3 regions of the Sporosarcina pasadenensis genome follow, and region 1 is predicted to be linked to each of the others. Evidence: riboswitches for the same ligand, from Rfam matches in the RefSeq annotation. Region 1 holds a riboswitch; each other region holds the start of a gene.
What was found. Region 1 has a riboswitch for S-adenosylmethionine ahead of AB1K89_RS15660 (LLM class flavin-dependent oxidoreductase). Riboswitches for the same ligand answer to the same signal wherever they lie in the genome.

Region 1 (7,608 bases):
TAGAGAAGGTTGTATAAAGCTTCGTTAAATTATTTGATGGAAGGCAATTATGGTTCTTGAATCTCGCATAGCTTTGCGTTAATATGCAAGAAATAGTTCGACGGAGCTTCCTGGGGGATGTTCACGACATTCTTGCGGTATAAATTAGATGAGCAAGGTAAGCAACTCATCAAGATAGACAAATGGTTCCCTTCATCCAAGACGTGTTCGGCCTGTGGTCATGTAATTGCTGTCTTACATCTTTCCGAAAGGACTTTTGATTGCGATTGCGGCTTCGTTATGAGCCGGGATTGGTATGCCGCTATCAACATCAAGAATGAGGGACGGCTGATGCTGGACTTGTCCTGATGAAACGGAATTCTTGGAACAAGAGGGTTAGCTCGGTCAGTTTTCGTTGGCTAGTAAAAGCAGCGATTAGTCGAGAAGCCTCTACTTCAAACGCAAAGCGTTAAGTGGTGGGTAGTTCACGCAATCTTAGACGGTTCCTGAGACATGAAAAAAACATGTACTTTTTCACTGGTCCCGAACCGCCCTCCGTTGTTAAGTAAATAAAAATATAGCTATAAGAGTCAATATAACAATAAATGGGATTGCTAAAACATAAACCCATAGTAAACTAGAAAAACTTTTTTCACTCTTGTAATCTTTATTCATAGAATTAGCGACGGATATGGTCAAAATTAGTCCGATAGCCAAAGTAATGAATACGAAAATGGTTGAAACTATAAGAGCTACCTTCATGCCTTACTCCTTTTTTTATAAATATTTTTTATATTCTATACACTATAATTTTATAATAAATATATAACATTTTCAAGGACCATCCAATTAAGGATTATTTAAACCAACCACTTTTTAAGAAAATTGAACAGTTACTAAAAATATCTATAAGCGCTCCATTCATCTGTTTGAAAGTATTGGAACTTTTTGATTTGGATTTTGTTAAATCTACTTATATAAATACTCGTACTATTAAAAAAATAAAGAATGAGGTTTGGAGCAACTTTCTAGAAATGGTTGAGCAATCGTACAAATTAAATGACAATAGTTTAAAAAATTAATAAGAATAAAAGAAACTTGAAAATGTAAATAAATCCAGGTGTTAAATCTGATTATGTGCATTTTTTATTTACGTGCAAGTGGAAGAATAGCGAGATATCTATGTAGTATCTTAATAAGGATAAGATTGTTTATTATGTATATATGATTTTATGAAGATAAGTGAAAGTCACATGCATTGATGACCGTATCCGTCCCGCGAATGAGCTTCTTCACGATTTGAAACTGCTTGAACTTTCTCTTCGCAACTTGAAACTCGTATCGGTCGGGGAGGATAGGCAGACTGCCTAGCGACCATCGTTTCCAAGCGGGATTGTAAGCATGAGGTTCCTTCAATTCCACGAGATGGCCGACACCCCATGTAATATAAGCACCTTCAGGAAAGATTGGTCTGAGAATAAGGTTCTTGCGCATCCCGCAAGTGTCGATTCGATCCCTACGTCGGCCAACCAAGAAGACCATGTCAGCATGGGCACAATAGCATCTCGCCAAGCGCGGGAAATTATCCATAATTCTGCTAGAGTAATTGCGATTGAAATGATTTGCGCATCGCAGGCTATTTATTTAGAAGGGGCAGAAAACCAATTAGCTCCAGCAACAAAAGAATACTTGGAGAAAATTAGAGAAATTTGCCCGCCATTGAAAAGTGATCGAGCGATTTCGGATGAAATAGAAGCGTTGGCACAATTTATACTACGTTCGGATATTCTGAACTAACAAGGATAAGGACCGAACCTATCAGTTTGTTGATTGATGGGTTTGGTCCCTTTTTTAATTGGAAAATTGTAGGTTCGTTATTACGACCAGTTATATTGCGGAGAGGGCATTAGTTGTAATTAAAATACTAGAAGTTTTATAAAAAATAGGTGGGATGAGCAGTATATTTCCCATAGCAATGAGAAAAATGGTATATGTATTGACAATTTAATTTTTGTATATTATTATTGTTCATACAACTCAATAAACTTATCAAGAGAAGCTAAGGGACTGGCCCGTTGAAGCTTCAGCAACCTCTGCGTCGCAGGAAGGTGCTAAATCCAGCAAGGGGAAACTCTTGGAAGATAAGAGACAATGCTATATTCACTAAGCCCTCTTTTCTATCGAAAAGAGGGCTTTTACTTTTAAAGTTTTATGAAAATACAACTACGAGGAAAGAAGGTTGAGAAAATGAGTAAAACTAAAAAAAGAATGTATTTAAATGCTTTTGAAATGAGTTGTGCAGCGTTTCAGTCGCACGCACTATGGAGACATCCCGATGACAATACACCCGGCTATAAAGACATTGAATATTGGACGCATCTTGCGAAAGTTTTGGAAAAAGGTAACTTTGACGCAGTATTCATAGCAGATGTATTAGGTGTTTACGATGTATATAAAGGTTCAAGGGATCCAGCAATTAGGTCAGGTATGCAAGTGCCGGCCAATGATCCAGCTTTTATTGTTCCCATCATGGCATCTGTAACTAAATATCTTGGGTTCGGATTAACTGCTTCGACCACGTATGATCACCCGTATACATTTGCTCGAAAAATGTCGACATTAGATCATTTAACGAAAGGAAGAATTGGTTGGAATGTTGTTACGTCTTATTTAAACAGTGCTGCAAAAAACATTGGTTTGGATACTCAGACCTCGCATGATGAGCGGTACGAGCGGGCGGATGAATACATGGAAGTGGTCTATAAGCTATGGGAAGCAAGTTGGGAAGATGATGCGGTAGTAATCGATAAAGAAAAAGGAGTTTATACGGATCCTTCCAAAGTTCACGATATTAACCATGACGGCAAGTACTTTCAAGTTCCGGGCAACCATATATGTGAGCCATCACCACAACGAACACCGGTTATATTTCAAGCTGGCGCCTCCTCAAGGGGACGTGCATTTGCAGCAGATCATGCTGAACTTGTTTTTGTATCATCCCCGTCTTTAGAGAAAACGAAAAACATCGTTTCAACGTTTAGGGAAGATGTTTTAAAGTCCGGAAGACCTGCGGATGATGTTAAAGTGCTGACGACCGTTACGCCAATTGTCGCCCCGACGGTAGAAGAAGCGGAAGCAAAGCTTGAAGATTATCAGCAGTATATCGATCATGAAGGAGCACTTGCATTAGTGAGCGGCTGGACAGGGATTGATTTAGCAGAATTAGATCCAACTCAAAAGGTGGAGTATATTGAAAATGACGCAATGCGATCAATCTTACAAGGCTTTGCGGGAATGACTGTGAATGAAATTGCTGAAAAAGTTGCACTTGGCGGTCTTGGTGAACTAATTGTCGGGGACCCTGAACAAATTGCAGACAAATTAGAGGAATGGATGGACTATGCCGATATCGATGGGTTTAATATTGTTTATTCAATTACACCAGGCTCCTTCGAAGACTTCGTTGAGCTAGTCGTTCCGGTTTTACAAGAGCGAGGTTTAGTGAGAACAGAATATGAAGAGGGTACATTCCGAAATAACTTATTTGGCCGTGATCAATTGAAAGAAGACCATCCTGCTAAACAAGCACGAAAACAAGTGGTTGGAGAACTAATCACACAATATTGAATGTCAGTAAACATAATGTAAGATGTTAACATAAGTTGAAAACTGTTTTTGTTTAAAAAGGAGATAGTACCAATGACGACTTCAAATAAAACTCTAAGGACTTGTAGTAAAGGGCATAACTACTATAAAAGTAGCGACTGCCCGACATGTCCGATATGTGAGCAGGAACGCAAACCTGATAATGGATTCCTTTCATCATTATCAGCACCGGCAAGACGAGCGTTGGAAAACAACGGGATCACTTCTTTGCAACAGTTATCGGCATTTAGTGAGAAAGAGATTTTGCGATTTCACGGTATGGGACCAGCTTCTTTACCAAAGCTAAGAGAAGCTTTAGAGACAAACGGGTTATCATTTAAAAAGTAGAAAATCCGACTGAGTAGGTCAACGCTCAGTCGGATTTTTTCTCGAAAAGATTTGCTCTTTTGATGAGTATTAAGCAGAGGCACCTTACTTCTTCTCTTTAAGCAGTAAATCGAATAGTTCAGACCAGTTCGCAATTCGTGGAATATCCAAATGTTGATTATAAGATTGAGTTTTCGCGAACAGATTTACTTTACAATCACCCAATGTTTCAAGAACGGCAGGCTTGTCATCAAAATAATAGTCGAGTTCCAACTCTTTAATAATGTGAACCTTGTCCTCATCATTCATCCCGTAAAAAAATCGATCTTTGTGGACTGGGAAACCTTGTTCAATCATCCATTCCATTGTTCGCTCACCATGTTCTTTCGGCCTTGCGGTAATATAATAGATTTCATGGCCGTCGTTCTCCAGTTTTTGCAACGTTTCAACTGCGTCAGGATAGGTAGGGCAAGACGTGAAATAAATTTCTTCTAACGAACCGTTCCACATCTTGCCACCTTCTTCAGCTGTCATGCCAAAGAGCTCGTGGATTTCAACTTTGTCCAAAGTGTGAAAAAGTTCTATATCCACATTCTGATTCAGTTTCTTATTGTATATATGAAAAGCATGTTCTCTTAAATTAATTAACGTATCATCGATATCAAAACCAAATTTCATATTAATTACCCTCAGTTTGTGTAGTTATATATTTTGGATAGCCTGTAAACTTAAAATCTTTTCCGATTTGAGTAATGCTGAGATTCTCCAATTCCACAGCATCACGCATTAGTTCGACACCTGCACCTTCAAGGAATGTCGGTGCTTGTGTGCCTCCAACTAGTTTTGGCGCGATATAAATCTCTACTTTGTCGACGAGCTGCTTCTCAAGGAAAGCAGCGTGAATCGAACCTCCGCCTTCAATTAAAACGGAAGAAACGAGTTTTTCACCGAGTATCCGAACGACATCTTGTGGATCGACTTGGCGATTGCCTGAAGTGTGGAAAATCAAAATTCCCCGTTCCTCCAACTGTTTCTTTGCCTCTTCATTATACGTTTTTGCAGTGAAAATCCATGTTTCCGCCTGCCCATCTGTCACGATTTTCGAATTAAGTGGAGTGCGTAAAGAGGAATCTAAAATAACGCGAATCGGATTCCGACCATTTGGAATCCTTGTCGTCAATTCGGGATCATCCTCGATGACTGTATTGACACCGACTAAAATGGCCATGTTTTGATTTCTTAATACGTGTACATCGTGTCTTGCTTCGGCAGACGTAATCCATTTACTGTCAGCTGTATGCGTAGCAATTTTCCCGTCCAATGTGCTTCCTGCTTTCATCGTTATAAAGGGCCTCTGTTCGACGATGAATTTATTAAACACTTCATTCATCTGTCGGGATTGCTCTTCCAATACACCGATGACAACTTCAATTCCTGCGTCTTTCAATATTTGAACACCGTTGCCAGCTACAACTGGATTTGGATCCAATGTTGCAATGACGACTGTTTTAATCCCCGCTTCAACAATCGCTACTGCACAAGGGCCGGTACGTCCATAATGAGAGCATGGCTCAAGGGTGACGTAAATTGTTCCCCCATGCGCTTGTTCACCAGCCATCCGAATCGCATGAATTTCAGCATGCGGATCACCAGCTTTCAAATGCGTACCTATCCCTACGATTCGATTTTCATTCACAATGACCGATCCTACAAGTGGATTTGGATCGGTTTGGCCCTTCATTGCCTGGGCATTTTGCAGAGCCAAATTCATATAAAATTCATGGTTAGTCATTCGGATGAGCACCTTCTTCACCTAAATGGCCAGAGCGATTGATTTTTGTTTGCAAGTATTTTTCATTGAACTCGGATTTATCGCCCCATAAAGGCTCTCTCCCCGAAATCGGAAGACCGGCGTTTCGCATCGCTTCCACTTTCTTCGGATTATTCGTCATCAGTGTAACAGGCTTAGTGCGTAATGCTTTTAATACATGCATGGCATCTTCGTAATTTCTCGAATCATCGACAAAGCCAAGCCCTTCATTTGCTTCTACTGTATCGTAACCATTCTCCTGAAGCACATAGGCCATTGCCTTGCTGAACAAACCGATCCCACGGCCTTCATGATTGGCCAAGTAAAACAAAGCTCCCGTCCCATGTTCTACAATATTTTTCATCGATTGCTTTAATTGATAACCGCAGTCGCATCTTTTACTTCCAAAGATATCGCCGGTATGACAAATCGAGTGCATCCGGATTTGCGCATCATCTGCATTTTTAAAATCGCCATATACAAGCACGCTCGATTGTTGATGCTCTGCAAGATTAGCAGAAGACAGGCGGTCAATAATCTCTTGAAAATCATTCGTCACTTCACATTGATTCAGCCAGCAATACCATTGAAAAATAACCGTTTCTCCATAAAGATTCACGGGCAGTTGAATGGGGCCGACCAAATAGGTGGCACCTTTATCTGTTTCAATCAATTGGATTTTTTCCTTTAAAATATCAACAACTGTTGCTTCTAGTTTTACATGTACCATAAAATCATTCCTTTTATATAAATTAGTTAACGTAGAATCTGAAGTTTCTATCGCATGAAAAGGGAAATGTTATGCGTCCATCCAATTTTGTGACCATTTTTCCAATTCCCGTATAAGAGGTTGGAGGGCGAACCCTTTATCTGTTAATGAATATTCGATTCGAACCGGTGTCTCCGGAAAGACTTCTCTAAGCACAACACCTTGGTGTTCAAGAATTTTTAACCTCTCCGATAAGACTCTGCCACTTACGCCGATTGTGGATTCGATACTGCAAAAGCGTTGCGGTCCCTCTAATAGCTTGTAAATAATTAACCCCATCCACCTTTGACCCAATAACTCCATTGATTTTTCAAACCTAGGACAAATCGATGTATCCAATGTAATCAGCTCCCTAATTATAGTATAGCTCATAACGATAAATAATTAAATATGTTTTTGTAAATTAGTTACTTGACTAATACTTATTACGATAATACACTCACTTACATAAAGTAACTAATAATCGAAACTCATTACTATTTAAACTGACATCTTAGGTGGGGATCATGATCTTATGAGAAACGAAGAAGGATTTGCGAATACAGGGTTTGAAATCGGCCTTTATACACTAGGAGATATGGTGCCGGATCCGGTTAGCGGTAAAACAATTAGTGCTAGGCAAAGAATGAAGGAAATTACGGAAGCGGCTAAACTCGCTGACGAGGCTGGACTGGATATTTTCGGAGTAGGGGAACATCATCGATTGGATTATGCCATCACATCACCATCTGTCGTCTTGGCCGCAATCGCTCAAATGACGAAGCAAATCAAATTGACGAGCGCTACGTCAGTTCTAAGTACGATAGATCCAGTTCGTTTATTTGAAGACTTTGCAACATTGGATTTGCTATCAGATGGACGTGCAGAAATTATTACGGGGCGTGGTGCGTTTGTTGAATCATTCCCGCTCTTTGGTTATGACACTGATGACTCCGCTGCCTTATTCTCGGAAAACATCGAATTACTGCTGAAGCTTAACGAAAACGAGAAGCTCACATGGGATGGTCAATTCCGCTCGTCATTAAGGAATGCGGATATTGCACCTCGTCCACTACAGGAGAAGTTACCTGTGTGGATT
Region 2 (7,608 bases), on a different contig from region 1:
TCGATTGGCCGGATACGATGACCGGTGAAAATAGGAAGTGACGAATGGCGAATACGAGTACGCAAGCGACTACAATGGCTTTTATCCATGACATAATTTCAGAAGTTGTTTCTTTCTTCATTTGAAAGCCCCCGATCTTACAATTTATAGTATATTTATTTCCGCTCCGGGCGGACGCTTTCCGCGGGCGAGCGGCAAGCCTCCGGGGTCTCACCTGTCTCGCTTTCCCGCAGGAGTCGCCGCCCTCCGCTCCAATATTAGAATAAAAATCAATCACAAAATATTCTTCATATGCATAAATTTAATTCAACTTAGATAATACAATCTATTAAATTATGATTAGATTTAAAACCAACACTTAATAACATAACTTCAATACTGCTTCAAGCTCCGCCTATTTTTGCAGATGGGCGGTGCAGTTGAATAGCTGGCAAAGATTTTTGTCGTCATTGAGCTCGACGATTGTTAATGATGTGTTATCTAAACCTTCCTCATAAACGGTATCTGTTACAAGTTCGTTCAGCATCCGCTTAATGAAGCTGCCATGGCTGACGACCAACACCCTTTTGCCGGCATGCTTGTTTCTGATTTCGGCTAGAGATGCCATTCCGCGGGAGACGATGGACTCATGCGGTTCAAACCCCATGTCTAGCTGTCTCCAATCTTTCCCCCACTTCTCGATGCGCTCCGCCTCAGTAGTACCTTCAACCATCCCGCCGCCAACCTCGCGCAATCGCGCATCCTCCACAAGTTCAACACCCGGCAACTTTTCAGCTATGAATTCCGCAGTGTTCTTTGCTCTTTTTAAATCGCTCGTATAAATGACATCCCACTGCTCCGTGGACAATCTGTCAGCTATGCGCTTCGCCATCTCAATTCCCTCATCATCCAAAGGAATATCGGAACTGCCTTGAGCTCTCCCTTCCTTGTTCCACGCAGTAACACCGTGCCTGACAAACCCGATCACCGTCATACTAACCACTCCCCCTTTTGGTCTTTGAATCAAACAATATAGCCGAGCGAGCGAAGCACATTGTTCATGAATGATTCAATGTACAAATAGACTTCCTCTCTCTCAGGCTCTTGATAAAGATCGTGGTACAGCCTTTTCCATTCCTTATAATGAAATTCGGAAAGTTGTTGTTTCAACAACCATCTTTTCGCATAGGAAATATCCGTAATTTTATCTTCTCCACCTGTATGGAGCAGGATAGGTGTATCGAAAACACTTTCTTCATGGTACATGATCGCTTTCATCATTGAATGCATTTCACGATACCAAGATGTGACGACTACGGAGCTATAGTCCCGATCGTTCTGAAATTCTATATACATATCGGTGTTCCGCGTCAGTAATTCAATTGTAATGTCATGGTTCAATTTCATGGAACTCGACAGCTTTGTCAGCACTCCTGAAAACTTGGATGGCTGGTGTTTCATGGAGAGCCAAGGGGAGCTGAAAATGAAGCCTGCACATTCCAGTTTCTCACGTTGCAATATATGCATGACAATCGTCGCGCCAAGCCCGTGTCCTAGTACGAATAACGGCAAATTATCATGCAACGCAATATCAATCATTTTTTTCACATGGTCTACATACGACTCGAACGGTTCATCATGGATCTTTCTCCCGCTTTCAGAACCATGCCCTGGCAAATCGGTCGTGACGACATGGAAACCTCCGTTTCGAAGCTTTTGGATGAGCCACGCATACCTCCTGTGATGTTCGTATGCATTATGGACAATCGCTATTACCGCTTTCGGCTGTCCTTCCGCTTCCCATTTCCACATGGCACTCACCCCCCTTTATGTAAATGAAAGTTTTATGTTACGATAAATTATACATGATTTTTAGAAAAGAGGAGACGTTCATGATTTATTCATACAACGGAAAAACGCCAAAAATTCACCCATCCGTCTATGTCGCGGATTATGCGACGATTACAGGTGATGTAACGATTGGGGCAGACAGTTCGATTTGGTTCAGTTCGGTCATCAGGGGCGATGTAGCACCGACAATTATCGGTGAACGTGTCAGCATCCAAGACTTGAGCTGTCTTCACCAAAGTCCAGGCAAGACGTTATTGATTGAGGACGATGTGACAGTCGGCCACAAAGCTCTTCTACATAGTTGTGTTATCCGAAAAGGCGCACTCATCGGAATGGGGGCTATCATTTTAGATGGCGCGGAAATCGGCGAGGGTGCATTCATCGGGGCCGGAAGCCTCGTTCCTCCCGGTAAGAAAATACCGCCTGGCTGCCTTGCTCTCGGCTCGCCTGCAAAAGTCGTCCGTGAATTGAATGACGATGACCGAGCGGATATGGAACGAGTTTTGAACAGCTATGTTGAAAAAGGCCGGATTTATAAGGATTTGCAGAAGTAAAAATCTGTTCGGCGCGGGTGCTGTCCAAATGGGCAGCACCGATGATCCCGAGTATCACTAAACCTCTAATAGCGATACAAGAACGCTATCCCCTCTTTTTGTATAATTAGTATAAACGCTTTAAAGCCCATAAAGTTCTCGTTCCACTCAAAAAAGTAAAAAAGGAAGCATGGATTTCTCCACTGCTTCCTCGATTTTACATTATTAAACAGTCAGTCCTGCTTTGGCGATCAATTCTTCCGCTTTGTCCGTCTGCTCCCAAGGGAGTTCCACGTCAGTGCGTCCGAAATGGCCATATGCCGCAGTCTGCTTATAGATTGGACGGCGCAGGTCAAGCATTTTAATGATGCCTGCTGGGCGTAGATCGAACAGCTCACGTACAATTTCAACAAGCTTCTCTTCTTCGACTTTGCCTGTACCGAATGTATCGATGGAAATCGAAACCGGCTTCGCAACACCAATCGCATATGCGAGTTGAACTTCACAGCGATCCGCTAGGCCTGCAGCTACGATGTTCTTCGCAACATAGCGCGCCGCGTATGAAGCCGAACGGTCCACTTTCGTTGCATCTTTTCCGGAAAATGCGCCGCCGCCATGACGCGCATAGCCGCCATAAGTATCAACGATGATTTTCCTTCCTGTCAAACCGGCATCCCCTTGTGGTCCGCCGATGACAAAACGGCCTGATGGGTTGATGAAGTATTTTGTTTCTTCATCTAATAATTCCGCTGGGACAACTGGGTTGATTACATGATCTTTAATGTCTTGTTGAATCTGTTCGAGCGTAATGTCAGGATGATGCTGTGTTGAAATGACAATCGTATCAATCCGTACAGGACGGTTGTCTTCATCATATTCCACAGTCACTTGCGTTTTTCCATCCGGACGCAAGTAATCGAGAGTATCTTCTTTCCTCACTTGCGCAAGTCTGCGTGACAGCTTATGGGATAAACTGATCGGCATCGGCATAAGCTCCGGTGTTTCATTGCAAGCATAACCGAACATCAGTCCTTGGTCTCCCGCCCCGATCGCTTCAAGCTCCTCATCCGTCATTGTCCCTTCACGTGCTTCCAGTGCCTGATCGACACTCGCCGCGATATCAGCCGATTGTTCGTCGATTGACGTCAACACAGATGACGTCTCCCAGTCGAAACCGAACTTCGCGCGCGTATAGCCAATTTCCTTCACTGTGTCCCGTACCACTTTCGGGATATCAACATACGTAGTCGTTGTAATTTCCCCGATAACTAAAACGAGTCCTGTCGTAATTGTCGTTTCACAGGCTACGCGTGCATTCGGGTCTTCCTCTAGAATAGCGTCTAAAATGGCGTCTGAAATCTGATCGCACATTTTGTCCGGATGTCCTTCAGTTACCGATTCCGAAGTGAATAATCGGCGATTTGTCATTGTAGTTTCCTCCTTAACGGCTTGCAAATATTGATACGGTACTCTGTTTGTCCCAGTAAGTTCAGCGCCTAGAGAGTCGACGTCAACATACACAAGGATTAAGGGCCTCATAGAATCAATAAAAAAGCCCTTCGCTCACGTAAATATACATGAGGAAAGGCATAATTTCAAAAGCAGCACCTTTCACTCTTATCGTCCAAGGCATTCCACCTTGCTCCAGGTTTGGCACCTTCTCGCGGCCAAAATGGTCCACGCAGGTTGCCGGGCTTCATAGGGCCTGTCCCTCCGCCAGCTCGGGATAAGAGTATCCGTTCAATTAACAATCCTACGAAAAAGTTTGCACTTTGTCAAACCTTTTTAAACATATATACTTGAGTTTTTAATTAGTATAGATTATTATTCTAAATGTGTTATACTATTTAGGAAATGTGATGATACCCACCAATGTGGGATTATATGCAAAGGACGGTACGAATAAAATGATTTCAGCTAAAATTGAAAACGGATTACACGAGTTACTTTCAGGCAACAACGTAAACATACAGCCTTCAGTGGCGGAATTGGTTGAAAAAGCGACTTCCCGTGGAGAAGCGAAACTTTCCGCAGACGGCGCACTTACTGCCGAGACAGGAAAGTATACTGGCCGTTCGCCTGAAGATAAGTATATTGTCGAAGAAGATTCTTCTAAAGACAAAATCGACTGGGGCAAAGTGAACCGCCCGATTTCACCTGAAATCTTTGACTCATTATATAATAAAGTTCTTAACCATTTAAAAGCAAAGGAAGAGCTATTCGTATTCAAAGGCTTCGCAGGAGCTGACAAGAACTCTCAGCTTTCAATCCAAGTCATCAATGAATTCGCATGGCAAAACCTATTCGTTCATAACTTGTTCATCCGCCCTACCGCAGAAGAGTTGAAGACGCATGAAGCGCAATTCACAGTTATTGCAGCTCCGACGTTCAAAGCGGATCCTGCTGTGGATGGAACAAAATCCGAAACCTTCATCATTGTATCACTTGAGAAGCGCATTGTGTTGATTGGCGGTACAGAATATGCTGGAGAAATGAAAAAATCGATCTTCTCCGTCATGAACTACTTGCTGCCTGAACGTGGAATCCTTTCCATGCACTGCTCGGCAAACGTCGGTGAAGATGGGGACGTAGCTCTATTCTTCGGCCTTTCCGGCACAGGTAAAACGACGCTTTCAGCAGATGCTGACCGTAAGTTGATCGGTGATGATGAGCACGGCTGGTCCGATCATGGCGTATTCAATATCGAAGGTGGCTGCTACGCGAAAACGATCAATCTCTCACAAGAGAAAGAGCCTGAAATTTACGGAGCAATCCGTTTCGGTTCGGTCTTGGAAAACGTTGTTTTAGATGAGAAGACGCGCAAGCCAGATTACGACGATAATTCATTGACTGAAAATACGCGTGCGGCATATCCAATCCATTATATCGACAATATTGCAGTGCCTTCAGCTGCCGGACATCCAAAGACAATCGTCTTCTTGACTGCAGATGCATTCGGCGTATTGCCTCCGATTTCAAAATTGACGAAGGAACAAGCGATGTATCACTTCCTGAGCGGTTTCACTTCGAAGCTTGCAGGAACTGAGCGTGGCGTCACTTCACCTGAAGCTACTTTTTCAACTTGCTTCGGTGCCCCTTTCCTACCATTACCTGCAACGGTTTACGCGGAAATGCTCGGGAAGAAAATCGATGAGCATGATGCACAGGTCTTCCTTGTCAACACAGGATGGACTGGTGGAGTTTACGGCGTAGGTCAGCGTATGGCACTGAAACATACACGCACAATGGTCCGCGCAGCACTTGCCGGCAAATTGAACGATGTTGAGTTTGAACAGAATGCTATTTTCGGTCTGGCTATGCCAAGAGCGATTGACGGTGTTCCGACTGAAGTGTTGAACCCTCGCAATGCTTGGAGCGATCCAGCAGCTTATGATACAAAAGCGAAAGAATTGGCAGATCTATTCCGTGAGAACTTCAAAAAGTTCGGTCACGTTTCGGAAGAAATCACTAAAAAAGGCGGACCAATCGCCTAATAAATTAGAATTTAAGATCCAGGTGCGATTATGCACTTGGATCTTTTTATTGTTGTTATCCTGCAATGTTTTCTCTCTCCCGCAAAAGTCGCCCCAATATTGGCATGCATAGAACGAGTGGTTCTGCAAACAATGAAATGAGGAAATACAATAAGGGAGAGTAGATTATGACAACTGCCTATAAAGGTACGAATAAATTGATCACAGGTATTGTGTTTGGGGTATTAACGTTTTGGTTATTTGCTCAGGCAATGGTAAACGTTATTCCTGCAGTTCAATCTGACCTAGGAGTTTCTTCAAGTACATTGAATATCGCAATTAGTTTAACTGCGTTATTCTCTGGTATCTTTATCGTAGCAGCTGGTGGTCTTGCCGATAAACTGGGGCGGAAGAAACTGACAAACATTGGGCTTATATTAAGTATCATCGGCTCCCTTTGTTTAGTGTTTGCAACCGGATCATTCTTACTCATTGTCGGCCGGATTATTCAAGGTATATCAGCCGCCTGTATTATGCCAGCAACGATCGCCTTGATGAAAGCATATTTCGAAGGGGCTGAACGCCAACGAGCACTTAGTTACTGGTCAATCGGTTCTTGGGGTGGTTCTGGTGTTTGTTCCTTATTTGGTGGAGCAGTTGCAACATATTTGGGATGGAAATGGATTTTCATTTTCTCCATTATCTTTGCAGTTCTTGCCTTGTGGTTAATTAAAGACACACCTGAAAGTAAAGCAAAACAAACAGGAAGTTCCAAGTTTGATGTTAGCGGTCTAATTGTATTCATCATCACAATGTTGGCGTTGAATATTTTCATCACACAAGGTGATAAACTTGGTTGGACCAACTGGGTTACAATCGTATTGATAGCCGTTGCAGTTGTTGGCGCTTTTGCCTTTATTAAAGTTGAGAACGGCAAAGAGAACGCATTAATTGATTTTAAATTATTTAAAAACATGCCGTATACAGGGGCAACTATTTCAAACTTCTTGCTAAATGCTGTTGCTGGAACGCTTGTCGTTGCAAATACGTACGTACAAGAAGGTCGAGGATTTACATCTTTTCAATCAGGTATGCTTTCCATCGGATACTTAATTGTCGTACTATCCATGATTCGCGTCGGAGAGAAGATTCTTCAAAAAGTCGGCGCAAAAAAACCAATGGTTTGGGGTACTATATTTACACTCGTCGGGGTTGGTGTGATGGGTCTAACGTTTTTACCGGATCTCGCCTATACTGTCGTCGTATTTATAGGTTTTGCTGTATTCGGATTTGGGTTAGGAATTTATGCGACCCCTTCCACCGATACTGCCGTCTCAAATGCACCGGATGAAAAAATTGGTGCCGCTTCAGGAATTTATAAAATGGCAAGTTCCCTCGGTGGAGCTTTTGGAGTCGCGATTTCAGCTACTGTATATGCGGTGATTTCAGAAAATAGCGGGGTGCATGCCGCAGCAAGTGGAGGTATTATCGCCAACGTCATTTTTGCCGCAATCGCATTGATCTCAATCATCTTCCTTGTTCCAAATAATGCAGGGAAAAGCGTAGCGAAATAAGGGTGTGTATCGGGGTTGTCGGGAGCTATATTTTCTAGACAACCCCTTCACATGAAAAAAACAACCAAGACGGTTGTTTTTTTGTTAGGCTCTATTCATTCCCCTGCCTTCTCATCCAATTACACAAATCCCGGACGATTTGTGCATTATGTGCAGGAGGGAAATAATGATTATAGTCGGGGAAATACCAAGTCTCGT
Region 3 (7,608 bases), on a different contig from region 1:
ACGTTCTACAGTAAAGCGGGTGTTAATGACATAATTGATTTGCGAAGGAACGCACTGGAATTTCTCTGCGACTTCGCTCCGTTTGATTTCTACAGTCCCGCTATCTTCTTTTTCGATAATCGCCTTTAAATACCCTTCTATAATGTCGGAAATGTTTCGCATGATGTCACCTCTTTTCTTCCGGTGTTAAGCCATTGACTTTGACTATCTTTGACTTAATTGTACATGAAAATACATCTAGCGCGCAATTGATATGCAAATTAACAGAAAAAGTTGATTTTCGCTGCAGGCGGACGCTTTCCGCGGGCGAGCGGTGAGCCTCCTCGTTCGCTTTGCTTCCTGCGGGGTCTCCCCTGTCTCGCTTTCCCGCAGGAGTCGCCGCCTTACGCTACAATCAACAAAAAGTAAATTCGCAAGCATCTAATGTTTAGAATAGGAAAAATAGGGTAATAAACTAGTTGAGGATTTTGTGCACCTCTTCTTCCTCTTCATGGAGTCTTGTTCAAAAAGGACGGATGGAAACGATTGAGGCAAACAGTCGTTTTTCTTTGCATCGCGCAGTCTGTCCTTTTGAACAAACTCTTTTCATAATTCCCCAAAAAAAGTCCTGGTACACACACCAAACAGAACATAGGAGCAGCCCCTTACTTTGGGGCTGCTTTTTTGTCGGATTTCATTAAGTCAAACTAGTATTGTCCAAGCAAACAATAATTATTTAATTAATCATATTGTTCGATATTGTTTAATAGGTTACAGTGTAGAAGAGTTAAATGAAGGAGGAATGTGAGAATGAATTCAGCTAAAATACGCAATAAAGGGTTGTTCAACAGATTTCTAGATTTCATCGAGAAATACGGCAACAAATTGCCCGACCCCGTAATGTTGTTCGTTTACATTGCCGCACTTATTTTAGTTTGTTCAGCGATTTTCGGCGTCCTCGGTACATCAGCTATCAATCCCGGAACCGGCGAAGAGGTGAAAGTCGTCAATTTGCTGAACGGTGAAGGCCTCATTATGATTTTATCTAATTTGGTGAAAAACTTTACGAGCTTTCCACCCCTCGGCCTCGTCCTCGTTGTTATGTTCGGTGTAGGGTTGGCAGAGTCAACCGGTTTAATCGCCACAGTCATGAAGACGACTATTTTGAATGCTCCAAAGAAAATCATCTTGCCGACAATCGTGCTTGTCGCAATTTTAGGGAATGCTGCTGCTGACGCGGCTATGGTCGTTTTGCCGCCAATTGTTGCGATGATTTTCATTGCACTTGGCAGACACCCGATTGCAGGACTTGCAGCCGCCTATGCATCTGTTGCGGGCGGATTTTCAGCAAACCTAATCATTAATGTATTGGACCCTCTCATATACGGCTTCACAGAAATCGGTGCACATATCTATGACCCTACCTATTCAGGGAATCCAGGGATGAACTACTACTTTTTAGCGGTTTCCACTTTAGTTTTAGTCCCTGTTGCAGTTCTTGTCACAACTAAAATTGTCGAACCGCGACTTGGCAAGTATGAAGGGGAGACTGAAGTATTAGAAGAAGTTTCATCTTTAGAGAAGAAGGGGCTACGATGGGCTGCACTTTCAGTCGCTCTCATTATCGGCGTTGTTTTAGCTCTTTCACTTCCTGCAAATGGGCTTTTTCGTCATCCTGAAACAGGAAGTTTAACGACCTCGCCATTGATGGATAGCCTTGTTCCATTAATGATGATCCTTTTCCTTGTGCCATCAATTATTTACGGAAAAATCGTCAAGTCTTTAAACAACTCAAAAGACTTCGCAGATCATTTGGCGAAGGCAATGTCCAGCATGGGCATGTATATCGTCATCTCTTTCGCAGCAGCACAGATGATTGCATACTTCAATTGGAGCAATCTCGGCCCAATCGTAGCCATCAAAGGGGCTGAATTGTTGGAAAACTTAGGCTTGCAAGGTCTACCACTGTTCATCGGCTTCATTATCGTCGCTGCCCTTATCAACTTCCTAGTTGCCAGCGCGTCCGCAAAATGGGCGATTCTCGCACCTGTTTTCGTACCGATGTTCATGATCATGGGATATAGTCCGGCATTGACGCAAGCCGCTTATCGCATCGGTGATTCCATCACCAACCCGATTACACCAATGCTTGCATACTTCGCCATCGTTCTGACATTCGCGAAAAAGTACGATCCGAAAATCGGAATTGGCACTTTCATGACCTCGCTTTTGCCATACTCAATCGCATTCGCAATCATGTGGATCATCCTATTCGCAGTTTGGTACTTGCTCGGCATCCCTTTAGGACCACAAGGTGAACTATTTTTGAATAAATAATCAATATTAATGTCCATAAGTAAAGGCAGCCCCCGATATTTCGGAGGCTGCCTTCATTTTATTCAATTGTAACGTTCTTCAGTTCCTTGACTGGGAGGAAGAGTTCGCCTGTTTCGTAATAGGTGATGGCGAGTCGGTCGCCTTCCTGGATGTAGATTGCTAGTGGAACAGCTTCGGTCGAGACAATATAGTTCCGGCCGTCATCGGCAAGGATCGAAACGATCGTGAAGTCGCCGGCGCGTTCCTTGTAGACACGCACGACAGTAACCGATGCTTTTCCCTCCTCGGCGTTCGAGCTGCCGTCGACTGTGCTGCCGCCACGTTGCAATGCCGTTTTGTAAAGCCTCAACGCTTCGTTCGGCGAATTGGCGTACACGGAGATTTCCGGGTTCGCTGCCGAAACGATGAAGTAGTTTTGCAGGAAGCCGTTCGAGTCAAGTACCGGCGTCAACCAGCTCGCTTCCCCATAGAAGTTATAAAGTACCGGCATTTCCCCGGTCCATTTCTTCTCAATGAATTTCTTCTCGATAATTTGAAGGGCGCCTTGTGAATCCATATACGATTCTTCCAGGTTGCCCGTATAGTAAGTCGCCTCGCCTGTACGGCCATCCGTCAATGCATAGCCGAGCATCGAGTCGACGCCTTCTTTCGGGCTCGTGAAATCAGTGAAATAATACATATGGCCATTCTCATCGAATACAGGGCTGACTTTCGATTCCGTTCCTTCGTCGGAAGGCAGTTTTACATCCTTCTTCCCGACGATTGAATTCCAGAATCCGTGGACGTATTTTCCGAAATAGCTGTTCTGGAGGCTGACCGCTTCCGGCGAAACCGCCCCATCGATGAATTCAGGGACTTTTGATAGCGGGTATTGATTCACCTCCCCATTTCCCGGATTGACCATGACAATCCCTTTGACGTCGAATCCGTTCCTCGCTGTAATGAAGTTTCCGTAGGAACGGATATAATGCGGCTTGCCTTCATCATCAATTTCAAGCTGCACATCACCGTAGAAGATGAGATCCGGCATCGCCATCCGCATATGACGCTCCACTTGTTTATGGAAGTATGATGAAGGGGTATACGACATTTCAGTTTTCACGAACTTCGGATTATCCGCTGAATCGGTCGCGCTCATCGTGAAGTAACCGGGCGTCGTCTTCCCATTCAACCATTTGAAGAAGCCCGAAAACTCTACCGGTGCGATGTAGACGAACTTCCCATCCACCTTTTGGATTTGCAAATTGCCAAGTTCATAGTAGCTCGTATTCGGCACTTGACCGAATGCCTTCTTCATTTTATTCCGGGCGAATTGGGGTGGAACGCTTGCAGGCGTCTTCGTTTCGTCGAACGCCTTGATTTCAACCTGTTGGTCCATTTCCACCGCTTTATATTTTTCATTCGCATTGAAAAGCGGCGCACTCAGGATGAACAAACTGCCTGCTAATGCCGCCAAGAAAAGGACAACCTTAGCGCTTCTTTCCTTTCCGGTTGCCAGCACGACGCCCGCTAGCGTGACGATGAGAGCTAGCGCCCACAACGACGTCCAATTCCTGTCCATATTTGAAACGTAATAAAGGGCAAACGTCAGAGCCGCCACGAGTACAACCGTTGCTGATATAGCTGCAATCCGATTGAAGGCAGGCTGCCCCTCTTTGGAGCCAGACGTAAATGGTACGATGATAATCGCGGAAACGATACCGGCGACCAATGAGAATAACAATAAATTTATCATGTGAACACTCTTTTCTTTTGAAATTAATCCTCCTCTACTATACGGACGAAACCGTCAAACGATTCGTTTTTCTGCTTGAATCCACAAAAAAACTATCTGCAAAAGTGAATTAACACATTACAGATAGTCCGATTGATTATTAAATTAATATGCACGCCTTACTTTTAGAATTTTGTACATACGGTGACCGAAAAATCCGGCAAGAATCGACAGCAGAATATCTTTCGGAAGGGGCGGCACCATCCACGCCCAAGCGACCGCATAGCTAAATGCGTCAGGCGCTGCGGCCCATAGCTTATAGGCAAAATACATCCAATTCGTTCCGAAAAGATAATTCACTACGAGACCTACAAGCCCCGCGACAATATAGCTGCGTAAACTGCCGTACTTTTCGACAATTTTTCCTGTTACAAACGCAACCAATATGAAAGAGACGATGAAACCAAAAGTCGGAAGCAAAATAGCGCCAAAACCCCCATGGAACTTCGCAAAAACAGGCGCCCCCGCCAAACCGACGACCATATAAACCGTCATTGCAATCGCGCCAAGCCGGCTTCCTAGCAGAAGTCCCGCTAACACCGCGAAAAAGGTTTGTAACGTAATTGGCACTCCGCCAATCACAAGGAACGGCACGAACGACGTAATATTCGCCCCGATCATCATTAATGCTGCAAACATTCCACAATAGACGAGACTGAGCGGGCTCATTCCGCTTTTCGTATTCACTGAAGCTGTTGTCATAATCCACCTCATAATTTAAGTTATCTACAATAGAATAAAAGTTAACTCAAATTGTGTCAACCTAATTTTCATTTCAGTTAACCAAACATCTGCGAATAAAAAAACCGATAGCATCATTCGCTATCGATTCCTGTATCAACGTTAATTGTCTTCACTTTTTGGGAATAAAAAATGGGCGAGTATTCCGCTTAGGACGGCTGCGCCTATTGTGATCCACACTCTCGACATGCCCGGAACTTCTTGAAAGTTTTTATGGAGCATCCACCATGCAATTCCGGCAACAAGGAGTGCAATCGGGACGGAAAATTTGAAAATCCTCAACGAATTCACCTTCTACCTTATATTCATAGGCCCATTCTATCACAATTCACCTATTGACGTATCCAATTTTTAACGATATGATGTTTTAAATTATTCAAACAACTGCATAACAAATTCTTATCAAGAGAAGCTGAGGGACTGGCCCGTCGAAGCTTCAGCAACCAGCCGTTTCGGTCAGGTGCTAATTCCAGCAGGTCCATTTCGGCCTGGCAGATGAGAAGAAGCGAGAATTCACTATCCAAAGCCTTCTTTTCAGCGAAGGCTTTTTTATTTTTCAGTTCTGTCGAAATTTTTCGCATAGAGAAAATGCATTTATGCGTAATTGGAGAAGGTTATGCGTGATTTCTCGCATTTATGCGCATCTTGCCGCGTTTATGCGTCTTTCGATGGTTTTATGCGTGTTTGGCGATGTTTATGCGCCTTTCGGGAGATTTATGCGTATTTGGAGCCGTTTATACGTTTTTCCGATGGCAGCATGCCGGATGTGTTCAAGGGATTAGTAGGTTAAGGGATATCGATTGAAGAGAGGATGATTTCTTATGAGATTGCTTGATCGGTTGAAAGATAATGTACTGGTGGCGGATGGGGCGATGGGGACGCTGCTTTATTCATATGGCATTGATTTTTGTTATGAGGAATTGAACGTTGAGAAGCCTGAAATCATCGAGAAGATCCACCGCGAGTATATCGACGCAGGTGCCGATATCATCCAGACAAATACATATGGTGCCAATTCTCTCAAACTTGCCCGTTATGGCATGGAGCACCGGGTGAAGGAATTCAATGAGGCGGCGATCCAGATTGCGAAGCGCGCCGCGGCGCCTGGCAATCAATTCGTACTTGGGACAATCGGCGGTCTGCGGGGCATCCGGAAAAGTGACGCTTCGCTAACCGAAGTGCTGACGATGGTGCGTGAACAGGCGGATGCTTTGCTTTCAGGCGATCCCGACGGACTGTTGCTGGAGACTTATTACGATTTTGAAGAATTGTCGACGGTCGTTACCGAGCTGCGGAAACTGACGAATCTGCCGCTCATTGCGCAAGTCGCGATGGATGAGCCCGGTGTTTTGCAAAATGGAATGAATCTCAATGACGCGCTTCATCAGCTGGAATCGCTAGGAGCGGATGTCGTCGGCGTCAATTGCCGGCTAGGTCCTTACCATACGATCCAAGCATTTGAAAAAGTGACGATTCCAGAGCGAGCGTTTCTCTCCGCAGCTCCGAATGCAAGCTTGCTCGATGTCGAGGATGGACGGATCGTTTATGCGTCCGAAGCCGATTATTTCGGGCGTGCAGCAACACTCCTCCGCGATGAGGGCGTCCGCCTGATCGGGGGATGCTGCGGAACGACGCCAAAGCATATCGCTGCCGCGAAAAAACAGTTGGCGGGACTGCCGCCGGTCACGAAAAAAGTCGTCACGCCTGAAAAACCGATCATCATCCGGGAAGCAGAGCCTACAAAACACGAACCGCTTCACATTAAAGCTAAAACACAAAGAACGGTCATCGTGGAACTGGATACGCCCCGCCATTTGGAGACGGAGCAATACTTCATCGGCGCGAACGAATTGCAGGCAGCCGGTGTGGACGCCGTCACATTGGCGGACAATTCCCTCGCCTCCCCTCGCATTAGCAATATGGCGATGGGGTCGATGTTGAAGCATGAACATCATATCCGGCCGCTCGTCCACTTGACGTGTCGTGACCACAACTTGATCGGGCTGCAATCCCATTTGATGGGGCTCGATGCGCTTGGAATCCATGACATCCTCGCCGTCACGGGAGATCCGACGAAAGTGGGCGATTTCCCCGGCGCGACGAGCGTCTATGACGTCTCCAGCATGGAGTTGCTGCAGCTAATCAAACAATTGAACGAAGGAATTTCTTTCACGGGCAAGCCGCTTCGCAAAAAGGCGAAATTCTCGGTCGCTGCGGCATTTAATCCGAACGTCCGAGTTCTCGACCGTGCTGTGCAACGTCTCGAAAAGAAAATTGAGTGCGGGGCGGATTATTTCATTACACAGCCCGTTTATACGAAGGAGAAGATCATCGACATTCACGAAGCAACGAAGCATTTGGATACACCGATCTTCATCGGCATCATGCCGCTCACAAATATTCGAAATGCCGAATTCCTGCATCATGAAGTACCGGGCATCAAACTGTCCGAAGAAGTGCTCGACCGGATGGCCGCATGCGGGGATGACCGTGAAAAAGCGACCCGGGAAGGCATCAACATCGCTAAGGAACTGATCGACACAGCAGCGGAACTATTCAACGGCATCTATATCATTACGCCGTTTCTCCGCTATGACATGTCCTTGGAACTCATCAGCCATATAAAAGAACTTGACGGGAAGAAGGAGAGGAGTATTGTCCATGCCTAAACATCCAATCGAACAACAGTTAAAAAACAGAATCCTCATCATAGACGGAGCGATGGGCACAATGCTGCAAGCGGAAGATCTCTCGACAGACGATTTCGGCGGAGAGGA

Region 2: another riboswitch for S-adenosylmethionine. It lies ahead of metK (methionine adenosyltransferase); the one in region 1 lies ahead of AB1K89_RS15660 (LLM class flavin-dependent oxidoreductase).
Region 3: another riboswitch for S-adenosylmethionine. It lies ahead of AB1K89_RS10075 (bifunctional homocysteine S-methyltransferase/methylenetetrahydrofolate reductase); the one in region 1 lies ahead of AB1K89_RS15660 (LLM class flavin-dependent oxidoreductase).

What each region holds. Positions count from the first base shown of each region.
Region 1 covers NZ_JBFEGM010000013.1:54,811-62,418, reverse strand. The annotation lists partial or broken gene AB1K89_RS15675 (zinc ribbon domain-containing protein) at 112-348, shown strand; partial or broken gene AB1K89_RS15670 (type IA DNA topoisomerase) at 1,228-1,446, opposite strand; partial or broken gene AB1K89_RS15665 (aromatic amino acid lyase) at 1,450-1,776, shown strand; SAM riboswitch class I at 2,023-2,127, shown strand; gene AB1K89_RS15660 (LLM class flavin-dependent oxidoreductase) at 2,227-3,606, shown strand; gene AB1K89_RS15655 (RNA polymerase alpha subunit C-terminal domain-containing protein) at 3,679-3,972, shown strand; gene AB1K89_RS15650 (5' nucleotidase, NT5C type) at 4,057-4,629, opposite strand; gene ribD (bifunctional diaminohydroxyphosphoribosylaminopyrimidine deaminase/5-amino-6-(5-phosphoribosylamino)uracil reductase RibD) at 4,631-5,743, opposite strand; gene AB1K89_RS15640 (GTP cyclohydrolase II) at 5,736-6,491, opposite strand; gene AB1K89_RS15635 (winged helix-turn-helix transcriptional regulator) at 6,561-6,869, opposite strand; gene AB1K89_RS15630 (LLM class flavin-dependent oxidoreductase) at 7,045-7,608, shown strand, end outside.
Region 2 covers NZ_JBFEGM010000018.1:14,202-21,809, reverse strand. The annotation lists gene lepB (signal peptidase I) at 1-121, opposite strand, end outside; gene AB1K89_RS17060 (histidine phosphatase family protein) at 395-973, opposite strand; gene AB1K89_RS17055 (alpha/beta hydrolase) at 1,003-1,791, opposite strand; gene AB1K89_RS17050 (gamma carbonic anhydrase) at 1,872-2,384, shown strand; gene metK (methionine adenosyltransferase) at 2,589-3,791, opposite strand; SAM riboswitch class I at 3,978-4,096, opposite strand; gene pckA (phosphoenolpyruvate carboxykinase (ATP)) at 4,271-5,857, shown strand; gene AB1K89_RS17035 (MFS transporter) at 6,022-7,410, shown strand; gene AB1K89_RS17030 (alpha/beta hydrolase family protein) at 7,502-7,608, opposite strand, start outside.
Region 3 covers NZ_JBFEGM010000006.1:131,966-139,573, reverse strand. The annotation lists gene AB1K89_RS10100 (CtsR family transcriptional regulator) at 1-162, opposite strand, end outside; gene AB1K89_RS10095 (AbgT family transporter) at 790-2,316, shown strand; gene AB1K89_RS10090 (hypothetical protein) at 2,375-4,051, opposite strand; gene AB1K89_RS10085 (biotin transporter BioY) at 4,196-4,792, opposite strand; gene AB1K89_RS10080 (hypothetical protein) at 4,934-5,113, opposite strand; SAM riboswitch class I at 5,228-5,333, shown strand; gene AB1K89_RS10075 (bifunctional homocysteine S-methyltransferase/methylenetetrahydrofolate reductase) at 5,653-7,500, shown strand; gene metH (methionine synthase) at 7,493-7,608, shown strand, end outside.